Regions from separate parts of the Paenibacillus sp. GM1FR genome, predicted to be linked through region 1. Evidence: predicted binding sites of a transcription regulator. Region 1 holds the regulator's gene; the other holds the start of a gene.
What was found. Region 1 encodes CtsR, which represses protease genes until heat stress. Its sites were predicted from a motif close to ATGGTCAATAAAGGTCAAACA; they were not measured.
Positions count from the first base shown of each region.

Region 1 (9,159 bases):
TAGCGCCGATGGTACTTGGACCGCAGGGTCCTGGGAGAGTAGGACGCCGCCAAGCGAAGAACCACTGCCGATGTTATTCGGTGGTGGTTTTTATTTGTTTATTTAAAGGGATGCGAAAGCATCTCTTATTTGACTTTGTAAGAATCCTCTGACACACTCTAAGGGGTACATATATCAGATATCAGGCCATGAATTGGATTGATAATAACTCTAGCGAATGGGGTGTAGGACAACATGGAAATTCAGAAATTGACGGTAGATGATTTTGAACCAGCGATGGCACTCTCCGAATATGCTTTTCAAGTAGTAATGAGCGAGGAACAAAAAGAAAAACGGCGCAGTCAATTTTCGTCACAGGATATATGGGGTGTATATGAGGACGGGCAGCTAGGAGCCAAACTTCACATCATTCCTTTTCAAACCTATATTCATGGCAGATCGTTCGAGATGGGCGGTATTGCGGGTGTTGCCACCTGGCCAGAGTATAGACGCAAAGGCTGGGTAGCGGGTCTGCTGAAGCATGCGTTGGAAGAAATGAATCGTAACAAACAGAGCATATCATTCTTGCATCCATTCTCTTTTGGTTTCTATCGGAAGTATGGATGGGAGACGTATGTTGAATTTAAACGTTATAAAGTACCTACAGCTCATTTGCCTCAGAAAAAAGCGACACCTGGAACAATTCGGCGTGGGGATCCGGGCCTCAGCATATTAAAGGAAGTATACAGTGCTTATGCTGAGCGTTATAACGGAACTCTGGTTCGGGATGATGCAAGGTGGGAAAATTCAGTTCTTGTTAATGGGACTAGCCAGAAGGCTGTATATTACGATGAAGCTGATGCAGCACAAGGCTATCTTTTATATGAGGTTAAGGAAAATAAATTTACCATTAAAGAGATCATCTATCTGAATGAAGAGGCTAGGCAAGGGCTGTGGACCTTCATTGCTAACCATGATTCCATGATCCAGGAAGTTACGTTGCAGGCGCCTGCCAGTGATACGCTTGCCTTCCAATTGGATAATCCACGGATTCAGCAGGAGATTGTACCTTATTTTATGGCGCGTATCGTTAGTGTAGAGCAGTTTATATCCCAGTATCCATTTGCAAGCCAGGACTCACCGGTGCAGATTGTACTTCAGGTAGAGGATGCCCACGCTCCATGGAATGAAGGGGTATGGCAATTAAACGTAGCAATGAACGGAACAGCGTCCATATGGAAAACATCGGAGCCAATTACTGATGATCAGATCATTAAGGTGGATATTCAATCCCTTACCGCGGTCCTGATGGGATATCGCAGACCAATAGAAATGGCACGAATTGGAAGAATTCACGGACCGAACACAGCAATCAAGGCTTTGGAACAAGCGATTCCTGAACGGGAAACCTATTTGCTCGATTTCTTCTGATGACTATGCCCACTGCTCCATTTAACTCGATTAGCTTATATAGAAATACGGCGTGATTGAAAGACAAATGGACTTCTCCAGCAATTTTGGGGAGGTTTTTTTGTGTCTGGGGAATATTTCGTGTAAAATCGTAAAAAATGAATAGTGACCCCACTTGGCAAAACCACAAAATATGCTATAATGGTTATAAAGTCAAAGAAAGTCAAAGTCAACTAAAGGTTTCATACTTAAGTAGCTTTCTTTCTACAATCTGATGCATGATCGCCAATATACGGGATTCATTTCATCGGAGGATCAAGGGAATATTAAAGGACCTTCGTGCTTCCTTCGCTCTCCTGTTAACACCTGTGGAAGCAAGATTCGCTGTTTCCCTGATTGGTTAAATGGGTAGAGAAGGTGTACTCTGTGGGGGCGTGTGGGTCCTTATTGACTTAACGTTTCAGACAGTGGAGGATGATTGGATGCGTAATATCTCTGATATTATCGAACGATATCTGAAGAGTATTTTGCATGAAAGTCCCGAAGGAATGGTTGAAATTCAGCGTAATGATCTGGCAGATCAATTCTCATGTGTACCTTCCCAGATCAATTATGTCATCAGCACACGTTTTACACTCGAGAAGGGATACCTGGTAGAGAGTAAACGCGGCGGTGGTGGTTATGTTCGCATACAGCGCATTGAATTACCGGCGCAATCAGCTCTGCATAATCATTTGCACCATAGTATTGGTGAAGAGATCGGGCAGACAGCTGCCGAAGGTCTGATCTATCAATTGGAAGAAGCGCGCTTCTTGAACAAGCGGGAAGCCGGGTTGATGCGAGCTGCTGTATCTAGAGAGGTTATATTGGTCAAACTTCCTTACCGGGATCAAATTCGTGCCAGAATGTTGAAGGCGATGTTAATATCTTTGCTCGGTAAATGAAAACTATCGGGGTCAAAGGAGGTACATCAATATGCTGTGCCAAGAATGCAATAAACGTCCGGCGACACTTCATTTTACGAAGATCGTAAATGGAGAGAAGACGGAATTCCATATTTGTGAGTCATGTGCCCGTGAAAAAGGGGAAATGATCCCTGGAACAGCAGGTGGGTTTTCCATTCACAACTTGTTGTCCGGATTGCTTGATTTTGATCCAGCCGGCAAAAGTGGATCGGCAGGAACACCACCTGCAAAAGCTCTTCAATGTGAAGAGTGTGGTATGACGTACGCACAATTTAGTAAGATAGGCCGGTTCGGCTGCAGTTCATGTTATAAATATTTTGACAGTCGTCTGGATCCTTTGTTCAAGCGGGTTCATGGTAATACGTCCCATGTAGGCAAAGTGCCTGCACGAGCTGGTGGTCGCATCAAGGTGAAACGGCAAATTGCTGATCTGAAGCGTGAGCTCCAAGAGAGCATCGCACAAGAGGAATTTGAAGAGGCGGCCCAGATCCGTGACCAGATCAGAGGACTTGAAAAAGGAATAGCTCAGGAGTAAAGTTTGTCATGAGTAGGAGGGATGCGTAATGCCTAATCTGCGCTTTACAGAGAAGGCGCTCAGCGACTGGATGCGCAGTGATGCGGCTGATTCCGAAATTGTCATTAGCAGCCGTGTCCGGATTGCACGCAACCTTCAGCATGTTCCGTTTCCGATGCTGGCTTCCAATGAGCAATCGGAAGAGGTGCTGAATAAGCTGAGCGAAGTACTTCAATACGATGACGTTCATGCCTTTGGGGATTTTCATACGTTGGATCTGATCGATATTGACGAACTCGACAAACGGGTGCTGGTGGAGAAACATCTCATCAGTCCAAGTCTTGCGAATGAATCCAGGAATGGTGCGGTTATTCTCAGTGAGGATGAGTCAGTCAGTATTATGATTAACGAAGAGGATCATCTTCGTATCCAGTGCCTCTATCCGGGGTTCCAGGTGAAAGAAGCCTGGGAGAAAGCTTCCGCAATAGATGATGCTTTTGAAGCGCATGTGGATTATGCTTTTGATGATCGCAGAGGATACTTAACCAGCTGTCCTACTAATGTAGGTACAGGTGTTAGAGCATCGGTTATGATGCACTTGCCTGCCTTGGTGATGACACAACAGATAGGCCGTATTCTAACCGCAGTTTCCCAAGTGGGATTGACGGTAAGAGGAATATACGGTGAAGGTAGCGAGGCGATGGGTAACCTGTTCCAGATCTCGAACCAGATTACATTGGGACAGACCGAACAGGAAGTCATTGAGAACCTGCATGGTGTTGTGTTACAGATGATTGGTCATGAACGTACAGCGAGAGAACGGTTAATTACCGACTCCAGACTGCGGATTACGGATCGGGTCATGCGTTCTTACGGCATATTGTCTCATGCAGCTATTGTTGATTCCAAGGAAGCTGCACAGCGCTTATCGGATGTACGCCTTGGCGTGGATCTCGGATTGTTGGATGGACTGTCCATCACGGTAATGAATGAGTTGAATGTGATGACACAGCCGGGATTTTTGCAGAAAACATTCGGGGAAGATATGCGCACAGACGAGCGTGACATCTACCGAGCTCAGTTGATTCGTGATACGATCAATGCAGCGAAGCAGTCCTAGTTTAACCTGATATTGTATTGAATTATGGTTTCATGCCGCATTGCGGCTTTTATATAATAAGGCATGTACAAATGCCGAATGACTTTATTCGCAGCATGGCTGCAAACAAAAATGATATGAAGAATACGACGGTTATTTCATTATATGACCCTCGTTTTATCCAAAACCATGGAGGTGCAGGAGATATGATGTTTGGAAGATTTACGGAACGGGCCCAAAAGGTGCTCGCACTCGCGCAGGAAGAAGCTGTCCGTCTCGGTCATAATAACATCGGTACTGAGCATATTTTGCTCGGCCTCATTCGTGAAGGCGAAGGCATCGCAGCCAAAGCACTGATCGGCCTGGGACTCGGATTGGAAAAAATTCAGGATGAAGTAGAAACGCTAATTGGCCGTGGCCAAGAGCAACCTACCAACATTGCATATACGCCACGTGCGAAAAAAGTAATTGAACTGTCTATGGATGAAGCTCGTAAATTGGGCCACACTTATGTAGGCACAGAGCATATCCTGCTCGGATTGATTCGTGAAGGCGAGGGTGTTGCAGCACGTGTGCTCAATAACCTGGGAATTAGTCTGAACAAAGCACGTCAACAAGTGTTGCAATTGCTTGGTAGCAGTGAAGCTGTATCCAGCCATAATGGCACACCTGCCAATGTAAGCACACCAACGCTGGACAGTCTGGCACGTGACCTCACGGCTTATGCGAGAGAGAACAACCTGGACCCAGTCATTGGACGTAGTAAAGAAATTGAACGTGTCATCCAGGTGCTCAGCCGTCGTACGAAGAACAACCCGGTATTGATCGGTGAGCCAGGTGTAGGTAAAACAGCGATTGCTGAAGGCCTTGCACAAAAAATCATTGCAAATGAGATTCCGGAAACATTGCGCGACAAACGTGTAATGACGCTGGATATGGGTTCAGTAGTCGCTGGAACCAAATATCGTGGTGAATTCGAAGATCGTCTGAAAAAAATCATGGATGAGATTCGCCAAGCAGGTAACATTGTCCTGTTTATCGACGAATTGCATACCTTGATTGGCGCAGGCGGGGCTGAAGGTGCCATCGATGCTTCTAACATTTTGAAACCGGCTCTGGCTCGTGGAGAATTGCAATGTATCGGTGCGACAACACTGGATGAATATCGTAAATACATCGAGAAGGATGCAGCGCTTGAGCGTCGTTTCCAACCGATTACTGTAGATCAGCCTTCTCCAGAAGAAGCGATTCAAATCTTGCACGGCTTGCGTGACCGTTATGAGGCGCATCACCGCGTGAAAATTACGGACGAAGCAATTGTGCAGGCCGTTAAACTGTCTGACCGTTACATTACAGACCGTTTCCTGCCAGATAAAGCGATTGACCTGATTGATGAAGCGGGTTCCAAAGTAAGATTGAACTCTTACACGATCCCACCAAACCTGAAACAACTGGAAAGCCGTCTGGAAGATATCCGTAAGGAAAAAGACGCTGCAGTTCAAAGTCAGGAGTTCGAAAAAGCAGCAGCTCTGCGTGATACGGAACAAAAAATCCGTGAAGAGCTGGATGTAACGAAGAACCAGTGGAAAGAGAAACAAGGTCGCACCGATTCCGAGGTTACTCCTGAGGATATCGCACAAGTGGTAGCCAGCTGGACAGGAATCCCTGTGAACCAACTGAAAGAAGAAGAGACACAGCGTCTGATGAATCTGGAGTCTATTCTACATGAACGTGTCATCGGTCAGGATGAGGCAGTGAAGTCTGTCAGCCGTGCGGTTCGTCGTGCTCGTGCGGGACTTAAAGATCCAAAACGTCCGATGGGTTCATTCATTTTCCTCGGCCCTACAGGGGTAGGTAAAACAGAACTTGCTCGTGCTCTGGCTGAAGCGATGTTCGGCGATGAAAATGCAGTAATCCGGATTGATATGTCCGAGTATGGTGAGAAGCACTCGACTTCCCGACTTGTCGGAGCGCCTCCAGGATATGTTGGGTACGAAGAAGGTGGCCAGCTGACAGAGAAAGTTCGTCGCAAACCATATTCCGTAGTCCTGCTCGATGAAATCGAGAAAGCACATCCAGAAGTATTCAATATCTTGTTACAAGTGCTTGAGGATGGTCGTCTGACGGATTCCAAAGGTCGCGTCGTTGACTTCCGCAATACGCTGATCATTCTAACATCCAACGTGGGTGCCGAAGCGATCAAACGTAACTCTACACTGGGCTTCACTGCAGTTGTAGATGCAGGAGCAGATTATGACAACATGAAGGGGAAAGTGATGGATGAGCTGAAGAAAAGCTTCCGTCCAGAGTTCCTTAACCGGATTGATGAAATTATAGTGTTCCACTCACTTGAAGAAAAACACATCGCTGAAATTGTTACGCTTATGAGTGAAGAACTTCGTAAACGACTGCTCGAACATGAGGTCGATTTCGAACTCACTGATAATGCCAAGTCTTTCCTTGCGAAGTCAGGCTTTGATCCAGCTTACGGTGCGCGTCCGCTTCGTCGGGCGATCCAGAAGCATATCGAGGACAAATTGTCCGAAGAGTTGCTCACAGGTAACGTAACCAAAGGGGATTCATTGCTCATCGACGAAGAGAACGGTGCACTGTCTGTTACGAAAAAAGACGTGGTCGTTCCGTCCAATGAGGAAATCGAAACTAAATAATATTTAGCAAGCTTTGGAGTTAAACTTCAGCTTGTATTGATCCATAATCCTTAATCAAATCCTTCTCGGCTTCGGCCGGGGAGGATTTTTTGCACTTTGGACAGAAGACGGACATGATTATGTCAGGAACATGTGTAAAGTTTGCGATAATCCTTTACGAAAAATCTCAAACAATGGTAAACTTTTAGTAACCCTGCACGTCAGGGAGTTTGGGTGAAATTCGTCGAATAATGCAAAATGCTGTTATAAAATTAAATTATAGGAGTGCTGAAGTGGCCAAAGTTAAAACCAAGTTTCAATGTACGGAATGCGGCTATGAAGCCCCCAAGTGGTACGGTAAGTGTCCGGGTTGTCAGTCATGGAATTCAATGGTGGAAGAAACAGAGACGGTGGTCAAAACACAAGGGAGAAATTCTCCTCTGTTTGACAGTAAAGATAAACCGCTTCCTATCATAGATATAGATAGCGGTCAGGAACCGCGTGTACAGACTGGAATCGGAGAGTTGAACCGAGTATTGGGTGGCGGAATCGTTCCGGGTTCACTCGTTCTGGTGGGCGGAGATCCGGGTATTGGTAAATCAACGTTGATGTTGCAGACGTCCCATGCTTTGACGCATTCGGGTTTGCGTGTGTTATATGTTTCCGGTGAGGAATCAGTCAAGCAAACCAAATTGCGGGCCGACCGTCTCGGGGCACTCTCTGCCGAGTTGTATGTACTGTGTGAAACCAATATGGAACGTGTAGAGGAAGCGGTGGATCAGATCCAGCCGCATTTTCTGGTCATCGACTCCATTCAGACGGTATATCTTCCCGAAGTTACCAGTGCGCCGGGTAGTGTAGCACAGGTAAGGGAATGTACGTCAAGGTTCATGCGGATTGCCAAAGGCAGAGGCATTGCAACGGTTCTTGTGGGGCATGTTACCAAAGAAGGTGCCATTGCCGGTCCACGTATGTTAGAACATATGGTGGATTGCGTGCTTTATTTTGAAGGAGAACGGCATCATACTTATCGCTTACTGCGTGCGGTGAAGAATCGTTTTGGTTCCACCAATGAGATTGGTATTTTTGAAATGGGCGAAGATGGACTTCGTGAAGTGGGCAATCCGTCCGAACTCTTTTTGTCGGAACGTCCACTAGGGGTAGCAGGTTCAACGGTAGTTGCCAGTATGGAGGGTACACGCCCTCTGCTTGTGGAATTGCAGGCGTTGATCTCGACGACCCATTTTCCTTCTCCCCGCCGTATGGCAACAGGGGTAGATCTGCATCGATTAAATCTGATTATTGCAGTGTTGGAGAAACGAATGGGGATGTTCTTACAGACCCAGGATGCATATCTGAACGTGGCTGGTGGAGTACGATTGGATGAGCCCGCTGTAGATTTGGCGGTTGCCGTCAGCATTGCATCCAGTTTGAGAGATGTACCGACCAAGCCGGATGACGTTATCTTTGGCGAGATTGGTCTGACAGGTGAGGTTCGAGCCGTATCACGGGCCGAACAACGAGTGAAGGAAGCCGCAAAGCTGGGCTTCAAACGAGTCATTTTACCAGAAAAAAGCTTAAAGGGCTGGAAACATCCTCGCGGGATACAACTGATCGGTGTGAATACCGTGGCAGATGCACTAGCGGTTGCTTTAGATTAGGGGGCATAACAAGATGAAAGATATGAGCCAACTGGATAATATGAATGAGTTGTTAAGGCTGATCGCACCAGGTACACCTTTCCGCGAAGGTCTGGAAAATGTGCTGCGCGCCAAGACGGGCGCACTGCTTGTTGTAGGATACAGCCCTGAAGTAATGGAAGTGGTGGATGGGGGATTCTCGATTAACTGTGATTTCTCCCCGAACTATCTGTATGAACTCGCCAAGATGGATGGAGCCATTATTCTTAGCGAGGATTTGAAGCGTATTCTTTACGCCAATACCCAGTTAATCCCGGACTCTTCGATCTCTTCATCAGAGACGGGGATTCGTCACCGGACGGCAGAGCGTGTAGCAAAGCAAACGGGTAAATTGGTCGTATCCATATCACAGCGCCGGAATATCATTACCTTGTATCAGGGAACACTTCGTTATTCCCTCAAGGAAATCGGGGTTATTTTGACCAAAGCGAATCAAGCGATCCAAACCCTGGAGAAATACAAAGCGGTATTAACACAGTCCCTTACGAATCTGAGTGCTTCGGAATTTGAGGAATTAGTAACGATTCCTGAAGTGGTTAATGTGATTCAGCGTACCGAAATGGTGATGCGGATCAAAACGGAAATCCAACGGTACATTCATGAACTCGGGAATGAGGGACGACTCATTTCCATGCAAATGGAAGAACTTGTGGGTACAACGGAAGAAGAAGCCTGGTTATTGTATAAAGACTATGCCCGTGACGACAGTGATGACAAAATCCGTGAAATTATCGTGGGACTGAAAAGATTGTCGGACGATGAGTTGCTGGATGCACATCATATTGTCCGTCTTCTCGGCTATCCATCATCAGCGGCTACTTCTGAGGATTCGGTTGCCCCTCGT
Region 1 covers NZ_MKZL01000023.1:54,718-63,876, reverse strand. The annotation lists rRNA gene rrf (5S ribosomal RNA) at 1-55, shown strand, start outside; gene PAEAM_RS18460 (GNAT family N-acetyltransferase) at 235-1,410, shown strand; gene PAEAM_RS18455 (CtsR family transcriptional regulator) at 1,872-2,333, shown strand; gene mcsA (protein-arginine kinase activator protein McsA) at 2,365-2,889, shown strand; gene mcsB (protein-arginine kinase McsB) at 2,918-3,988, shown strand; gene PAEAM_RS18440 (ATP-dependent Clp protease ATP-binding subunit) at 4,174-6,636, shown strand; gene radA (DNA repair protein RadA) at 6,909-8,276, shown strand; gene disA (DNA integrity scanning diadenylate cyclase DisA) at 8,290-9,159, shown strand, end outside.

Region 2 (9,159 bases), on a different contig from region 1:
CAAACGAGTCAGTTCTCTGTACAACCCAACTATACGTATAGTGAAAAAGATGGACAACAAATTAAAGGATATACAGCGCATCATACGCTGACAGTCACATATCGTCAGATGGACAAGATTGGCGAGTTGCTCGATGCTGCTTCGGGTGCGGGTGCCAACAATATTGAAAACGTACGCTTTACTGTAGAAAATCCGGAAAGTTATGAATCCCAAGTGATTGAAAAAGCTGTTGCCAATGCAGATGTGAAAGCTGGCGCCATTGCAAAAGCAGTTAAACGTCAACTGGGTGCTGTTCTTTCCGTAAGCCAAGGTGATGCCAATGTGCCTGTATTCTATGCAAGCGAGGCGTTGATGTCCAAAGCACAAGATACAGCAGGTGGTACTGAGATTGAAACAGGCCAGGTTAAAGTAAGTACAATCCTGAATATCACGTATGAAATGAAATAAACAAGAGTGAACTAAGGATTGTAAGCTCAAGTAACCTTTATAAGTGTCATTTGAAGGGTAAAATGAAATAATGACAAAGACTTTGTCCTGTGGACAGAGTCTTTTTTTGTTGGAAAAGCAAACTTTGATGAAGTTAGATAGGAGGGAACTTTATTCGAAGCAACATGAAATGTTGTATATTGGTATCTTTTTTGTATAGTTGTTCGTGACAAAAAGGTCATATCCCCATATATTTTCCTACTGATATTCATCAACATTGTAACTCGAGCTGTAAACCTTTCCGAATTCGGGTTAATTATAATAGAGAGGTGAGCGTATGAGATATGCGATCAGGTCAGGATTACATACGCAATGATCCCTAATTGTGAATTCAGAGAGGAGTTTTATATATGACATCATGGAAAAAATGGACAAGTGCATTGCTCGCAGCAGGAATTATTGTAGGTAGCGGTTCGGTGTGGCAGGACAGTTCGGTTCAGGCGGCATCGGTATCCTCGAAAGTGACAACCACAGCTGAGGTGACCCTGAAGTCGGGTGGAAAAACACTGACTCAAAAAGGACTTCTTCAAGGTGGCTCAACTTGGGTATCTCTTACGGCGGTTAAAGATGTGGCAGGTGGGACTCTGAAATATGATGCGAAAACCAAAGAGTACGCTTTGACAGCAGCCAATAACACGATGACGATCAGCCTATTGGATGGCGAGCCGAGTGTTCGAATTAACAACTATTATCCTCAAGTGGACGCAAAGCTGATCAACGGCAGATTATATATCCCATTCTCGGCAATGAGAGATTATCTGGGTGTACAGGGGAATTGGGATGCCAAAACCAAAACGTTGTCACTCAGCAAGGTGAAACAAAATAACGTTAAAATTAAAGTAGCAACAGTTAATGTCACTGTAAAAAATGCTGAAGTAGATGTTCAATATCCGCAGGTGAGTGGACTTGCCAGCAAAGAAGCTGAAGCGGCGATCAACAAAGTGCTGAAAGACGAAGTGGATGCTTATGTAGCTGACTTCAAGAAACAGACATCTGAATTCGGCGGTGCAACAGCCAACCGTCCATATGCATTTGAGAGCTCCTATGTAGTGACGTACAACGAAAAAGGCGTGCTGGGACTCATTACACAACGATACGAAGATTATGCTGGCGCTCATGGTATGACATACCGTACGGGCCACACCTTTGCACTGGACACAGGTAAGGAGCTTACGTTAGATGATGTGCTGCAAAATAACAAAACCATGCGCGAGACGTTGAGTAAAAAAGTGGGTGAACAACTGAAAGCCCGCGGTGGATACCTCGACGGTTATAAAGGGTTGAATAAAGATCAAGATTTCTATGTGACACCAACGGGTGTAGTTGTGTTCTTCCAGTTGTATGAGTATACGGCGTACGCAGAGGGATTCCCTGAAATGCCATTTACGTATAAAGAGCTTCTCCCTAAAGGCACGGAACCTTTCAGTAATGAAAATGGAACCAAATAAAGAATCATTATTATGCACTCTTAAGTTTTCTTCCTTATAAAATGAAAAAAGAAGCCCCCATCATAATTATGATGAGGGCTTCTTCTCGTATAGACAACACAATTATATGTTGCTGATTACGTTAGGTGTTGATTATGTTAACGCATAGACCGTGGTCTACGTCACACTTAGATGCCTTGTGATCCTACGTTTTCGATGACTTTATCAATGATACCGTAATCGGCGGCTTCAGCAGCACTCATGAAGTAGTCACGATCTGTATCTTTCTCAATCCGCTCCAGCGGTTGACCTGAACGCTCAGAGATGATGCGGTTCAAGGTATCACGCATTTTCAGGATGCGGCGAGCACGAATTTCGATGTCAGAAGCCTGACCTTGTGCACCACCAAGTGGTTGGTGAATCATAATCTCACTGTTAGGCAATGCAAAACGTTTACCTTTTGCACCGGCATTCAGCAAGAATGCACCCATGGAAGCCGCCATACCTACACAGATGGTAGATACATCCGGTTTGATGAATTGCATTGTATCGTAAATCGCCATACCGGCTGTAATCGATCCGCCTGGGCTGTTGATGTATAAGTGAATGTCTTTCTCCGGATCTTCCGCAGCCAGGAACAACATCTGTGCCATAATGGCATTAGCCACTACGTCATTAACATCGCTACCAAGGAAAATAATACGATCCTTCAGCAATCTGGAGTAGATGTCGTAGGCGCGCTCACCCCGGTTGCTCTGTTCAACGACCATTGGAATAAAACTCACGTGAAAAACCTCCTTGGAATGTAAATGTTATTGGTGTTTATACTTAAACTGTTACCGTATTACCCACATAATAAACAATTCCAAACAAAAAGTCAAAGAAAGTCAAACTAACTTGCAAAAAAAAGAAACCTTTCCGGTTTCATTGGTTAAATGGGTTATGAGCTGTTAAATAAAAATGGCGCGCCCGCCAAGAATCGAACTTGGATCTCAGGCTTCGGAGGCCTACGTCATATCCATTGGACCACGGGCGCACATTATGTGACAGCAATAATGATTATAGCTCATGAAATATTTAATTGCAAGCAGTTCGTTGTGGTATTGGTTTGGATTAACCCAAAAATGATCATGATGAAGAAGAGTGGATAAAGAGTGCATTTAAGTAAATGCTATTAGAGGTTTTGGACATGCCGTATGAAATGTGATTCTGAGCGATATGTAGATTGAATTCATTTGTTTCTTCTATATATGGTATGCGTGAGCTAGTCCTAGATCATGGAAGTCTAAGATTGTGAAAATAGGCGCGTACAAACGCTGAATGCGTGTCGAAATAACACGTTGAAACACTTGCATGTCACGTCAGTTTTAGGTAGAATAGACGTGGGACTTAAAAAGTTAACCCGGGACGTTTTAGGGCCACGAAAGAGAGCTTAGAACGAGAACTTGCGGGAGTGGAAAGCATGCGAACGATTTTAGAAGTACAAAAGCAGCTTCTGCCTGATCTCATGGATATCTTGAAAAAGAGGTATACGATTCTGCAACAGATCATGTTATCGGATGTGATCGGACGGAGAACGTTAGCTAATTCCATGCAGATGACCGAGCGGGTTCTGAGGGCTGAGACCGATCTGTTAAAGGCTCAGGGACTTATTGAAATTGACAGTGCAGGAATGAAGATCAGCGAGGCAGGGTATGATTTGCTGCAGCAGTTAGAGCCCGTAGCCAAAGAGCTGTTCGGATTATCCGAGCTGGAAGAGCGCATCAAGCAAGCCTACGGTCTGCAAAAGGTATTTGTGGTTCCTGGCGATTCGGACGTTTCTCCATTTGCCAAAAGGGAACTGGGCAGAGCCGGAGCGAAGGCTCTCGGCAATATCATGAGTGACAACGATGTTGTCGCCGTTACTGGCGGTTCAACAACGGCCGAAGTCGCAGAACAACTAAATCCGCCAACATCGCTCAAAGGTGTCTGGTTCGTACCGGCACGCGGTGGACTTGGAGAAAGCCTTGAAATTCAGGCTAATACGATCGCATCCACAATGGCAAAACGGGTAGGGGCGCAATACAAACTCCTGCATGTACCGGATTTGCTCAGTGATCATGCCTATGAATCATTAATCCAGGACCCTAGTGTTCAGGAGATTCTGCAGCTGATCAGGCAATCACGGATTGTTATTCATGGAATTGGTGATGCCGTAGAGATGGCCAAAAGACGCAAACTTGCGACGGAGATTATAGATGAACTTCAGGAGCAAGGGGCCGTATCTGAATCTTTCGGTTATTACTTTAATGATCAGGGTAAGGTGGTACATACCATGCTTACACTGGGTATGCGACTTCAGGATATTGAACGAACCGATGTTGTGATTGGAATTGCAGGTGGCAAAAGCAAAGCTGCTGCTATACATTCCGTGTTACGATTTGGTCAGGAAGATATTCTGATTATTGATGAGGCTGCTGCCGAAGTCATCGTTGCTGAAATGGAATAAGGTTTTACTTTGCATCACAACTATTGTTGTCTTGACGGACTTCACCGTCTGTCTTGAATATATAAGTTTCATAAAAAATTAATCAAAACTTGGGAGGAACTTACTCATGATTAAAGTAGGTATTAACGGTTTTGGACGTATTGGACGCTTGGCATTCCGCCGTATTCAAAATGTAGCAGGCATCGAGGTAGTAGCAATCAACGACTTGACTGACGCTAAAATGCTCGCTCATTTGCTCAAATATGATACAACTCAAGGTCGCTTCGATGGCGATGTTGAAGTACACGATGGCTTCTTCAAAGTGAACGGCAAAGAAGTTAAAGTATTGGCTAACCGTAACCCGGAAGAACTTCCTTGGGGCGACCTGGGCGTAGATATCGTTCTGGAATGTACTGGTTTCTTCACAACTAAAGAAGCAGCTGAGAAACACTTGAAAGGTGGAGCTAAGAAAGTTGTTATCTCCGCACCAGCTACTGGCGACATGAAAACCATCGTTTACAACGTAAACCATGAAATCCTCGACGGTACTGAAACTGTAATCTCCGGCGCATCTTGCACAACAAACTGCCTGGCACCTATGGCAAAAACACTGCAAGACAAATTCGGAATCGTTCAAGGTTTGATGACTACAATTCACGCTTACACTGGCGACCAAAACACGTTGGATGCTCCACACCCTAAAGGTGACTTCCGTCGTGCTCGCGCAGCAGCTGAAAACATCATCCCTAACACAACTGGTGCTGCTAAAGCAATCGGTCTGGTAATCCCAGAACTGCAAGGCATCCTTGATGGTGCAGCTCAACGTGTACCAGTAGCTACTGGTTCCCTGACTGAGCTCGTAACTGTTCTGAACAAAAAAGTAACGGCTGAAGAAGTTAACGCAGCTATGCAAGAAGCTTCCGATCCAGAAACTTTCGGATACACAGAAGACGAAATCGTATCTTCCGATATCCAAGGAATCACTTTCGGTTCCCTGTTTGATGCAACTCAAACTAAAGTTCTGACTGTTGGCGACCAACAATTGGTTAAAACTGTAGCTTGGTATGACAATGAAATGTCCTACACTGCACAATTGGTTCGCACTTTGGAGCACTTTGCAAAAATGATTAAGTAATATCTGCAATAACATAGAGCGGAAACAGATGCTATATTGTTTCCGCTCTTTATATATCTACATTTTGCAAATTTCTCAAAAACACCAGGATTGACGAGGGATTTTAGCTCTTGATTGGTCCACCAAATACATGGGTGCGGAGGAAATACAGATGAACAAAAAAAGTGTACGCGATATCGAATTGACAGGAAAACGGGCTTTTGTCCGTGTAGATTTCAATGTGCCGCTCGAAGATGGTAAAATTACAGATGACAAACGTATTCGTGCAACGCTTCCTACAATCAACTTCTTGATTGAAAAAGGCGCTAAAGTCATTTTGGCAAGCCACATGGGTCGTCCTAACGGCGAAGTGGTTGAATCCTTGCGTTTGACTCCAGCAGCTGAGCGTTTGTCTGAATTGCTTGGTAAAACAGTAGTTAAAGCTGACGATTCCGTTGGTGACGCTGTTAAAGCTCAAATCGCTGAACTGAACAATGGCGACGTATTGTTGCTTGAAAACGTTCGTTTCCACGCAGGCGAAGAGAAAAACGATCCGGAACTGGCAAAACAATTTGCTGAACTGGCTGACGTTTTCGTTAACGATGCGTTTGGCGCGGCTCACAGAGCACACGCTTCGACTGAAGGAATCGCTCACTTGCTTCCAGCAGTGTCCGGTTTGTTGATGGAGAAAGAACTTGAAGTGTTGGGTAAAGCAATCTCCAACCCTGAGCGTCCTTTCACAGCTATCATTGGTGGATCCAAAGTTAAGGACAAAATCGATGTAATCGACAACCTGCTGAACATTGCAGACAACGTGATCATCGGTGGCGGTCTGACTTACACGTTCTTCAAAGCACAAGGACATGAGATTGGACAATCCTTGCTGGATGATTCCAAACTTGATGTTGCTCTCGGTTTTATCGAAAAAGCGAAAAAATTGGGCAAAAACTTCTACCTGCCGGTAGATATCGTAGTATCTGACGATTTCAGTGCGAAAGCAAACACACAAATCGTTGACATCGATGGTATCCCAGCAGATTGGGAAGGTATCGACATCGGTCCTAAAACACGTGAGATCTATGCTGATGTAATCAAAAACTCCAAATTGGTTGTGTGGAACGGACCAATGGGCGTATTTGAAATCGAGCCATTTTCCCACGGTACTCGTGCAGTAGCGGAAGCTTGCGCTGAGACAGAAGCTTACACTGTAATTGGTGGCGGTGACTCCGCAGCAGCAGCTGAGAAGTTCAAATTGGCTGACAAGATGAACCACATCTCTACAGGTGGCGGTGCATCGCTCGAGTTCATGGAAGGTAAAGTACTTCCAGGCGTAGTGGCATTGAACGACAAGTAAGTTTTAGTAGTCTATAGCATGAAGGAGTTGAAACCCATGAGAACACCGATTATCGCAGGTAACTGGAAAATGTTCAAAACGGTTTCCGAATCCAATGACTTCATTCAGGAAGTTAAAGGAAAAGCGGAAGTTGAAGGCGTGGAAACTGTAATCTGCGCACCGTTTACAAATCTGCCATCCCTGGTAGAAGCTGTTAAAGGCACAAACATCAAAATTGGTGCACAAAATCTTCATTTTGAAGATAACGGTGCATTCACAGGTGAAATCAGCGGCGTGATGCTGAAAGACCTGGGTGTGGATTATGTCATTATTGGTCACTCGGAGCGCCGTCAATATTTTGCGGAAACCGATGAGACTGTCAATAAAAAGTTGCATGCAGCATTCCGTCACGGATTGACTCCAATCTTCTGCCTTGGTGAGACGCTTGAAGAGCGTGAAGCGAACCAAACAAAAGACGTATGCAAAGTGCAAACAGTAGCTGCTTTTGCAGGTCTGTCTGCAGAGCAAGCGGCCCAAGTTGTTATCGCTTATGAGCCAATCTGGGCGATTGGTACAGGCAAATCCTCCACTTCCCAAGATGCGAATGAAGTTATTGCTTACATTCGTACGCTGGTGAAGGATCTGTACAACGAGACAATTGCGAATGCAGTTCGTATTCAATACGGCGGCAGTGTTAAACCAGAGAACGTAACAGAATACCTCGGACAAAGCGACATCGACGGCGCACTTGTTGGCGGTGCCAGCTTGCAGCCGGCTTCGTTCATCGCGCTTGTTGAGGGGGCGAAGTAAGATGACAGCTCCAAAACCTGTAGCACTGATCATCATGGATGGCTTTGGTCTGCGTAACACGGTGGAAGGCAATGCGGTAGCGCAAGCCAAGAAACCGAACTATGACCGTTTCATGAGCCAATTCCCACATACAACGCTCACTGCATGCGGTGAAGCTGTAGGTTTGCCAGAAGGGCAAATGGGAAATTCCGAGGTAGGTCACCTGAACATTGGTGCCGGCCGGATCGTATACCAGGATTTGACCCGTATCTCCAAATCCATTCGTGACGGCGAGTTCTACGACAATGAAACACTTGTCAAAGCCGTTCGTGAAGCGAAACAAAGCGGCAAAAAACTTCATCTCTACGGCTTGTTGTCTGATGGCGGCGTACATAGTCACATCGACCACCTGTTTGCTATGCTAGATCTGGCCAAAAAAGAAGGAATGAATGATGTATATATTCATGCTTTCATGGATGGCCGTGATGTTATGCCAGACAGTGGTAAAGACTTCATGCAGAAACTGATCGCTAAGATTGAAGAAGTCGGTGTAGGTAAAATCGCTACGGTTCAAGGTCGCTATTACGCGATGGACCGTGACAAACGTTGGGAACGGGTTGAGAAATCATACCGTGCCATCGTTTATGGAGATGGACCAAAATACACTGACCCACTCAAAGCGGTTGAAGAATCGTATGAGAAATCCGTATTTGATGAATTCGTTGAACCAACGGTTATCGTTAAAGCGGATGGTGAGCCGGTAGGTTTGGTTGAGAGCGGCGATTCCGTTATCTTCCTCAACTTCCGTCCTGACCGTGCGATCCAGTTGTCGCAAGTATTCACGAACCAGGATTTCCGCGGTTTTGATCGTGGTCCGAAGTTCCCTGTGGGCTTGCACTTTGTATGCTTGACTTTGTTCAGCGAGACGGTTGAAGGTTATGTGGCTTATTCGCCGAAGAACCTCGACAACACCCTGGGTGAAGTCCTTGTACAGAACAATAAAAAACAACTGCGTATTGCAGAAACTGAGAAATACCCGCACGTTACCTTCTTCTTCAGCGGTGGTCGTGATGTGGAGCTTCCGGGCGAAACTCGTGTACTGATCAACTCACCAAAAGTTGCAACGTATGACCTGCAACCAGAGATGAGTGCGTATGAAGTAGCTGATGCATGTGTTCGCGAGATCGAAGCAGACAAACATGACGCCATCATTCTGAACTTTGCTAACCCTGACATGGTTGGACACTCCGGCATGCTGGAGCCTACCATCAAAGCGGTTGAAGTAACAGATGAGTGCATGGGCCGTGTTGTGGATGCAGTACTTGCCAAAGGCGGCGTTGTACTGATCACGGCGGATCATGGTAACGCGGATATGGTGTTCGATGAGAAAGGACGTCCGTTCACAGCTCATACAACGAACCCGGTTCCATTCATCGTTACTGATGCAAATGTAACGCTGCGTGAAGGCGGAATCCTGGCAGATATCGCGCCAACGATCCTTGACCTGATGCAATTGCCTAAACCGGCTGAGATGACAGGTACA
Region 2 covers NZ_MKZL01000003.1:36,463-45,621, forward strand. The annotation lists gene PAEAM_RS01980 (SIMPL domain-containing protein) at 1-447, shown strand, start outside; gene PAEAM_RS01985 (stalk domain-containing protein) at 837-1,934, shown strand; gene clpP (ATP-dependent Clp endopeptidase proteolytic subunit ClpP) at 2,102-2,698, opposite strand; tRNA gene PAEAM_RS01995 (tRNA-Arg) at 2,875-2,949, opposite strand; gene PAEAM_RS02000 (sugar-binding transcriptional regulator) at 3,376-4,401, shown strand; gene gap (type I glyceraldehyde-3-phosphate dehydrogenase) at 4,508-5,515, shown strand; gene PAEAM_RS02010 (phosphoglycerate kinase) at 5,667-6,848, shown strand; gene tpiA (triose-phosphate isomerase) at 6,885-7,637, shown strand; gene gpmI (2,3-bisphosphoglycerate-independent phosphoglycerate mutase) at 7,639-9,159, shown strand, end outside.
Region 2: clpP (ATP-dependent Clp endopeptidase proteolytic subunit ClpP) is a predicted target of CtsR. The motif match lies at 2,787-2,807, and genes of this name have one in related genera.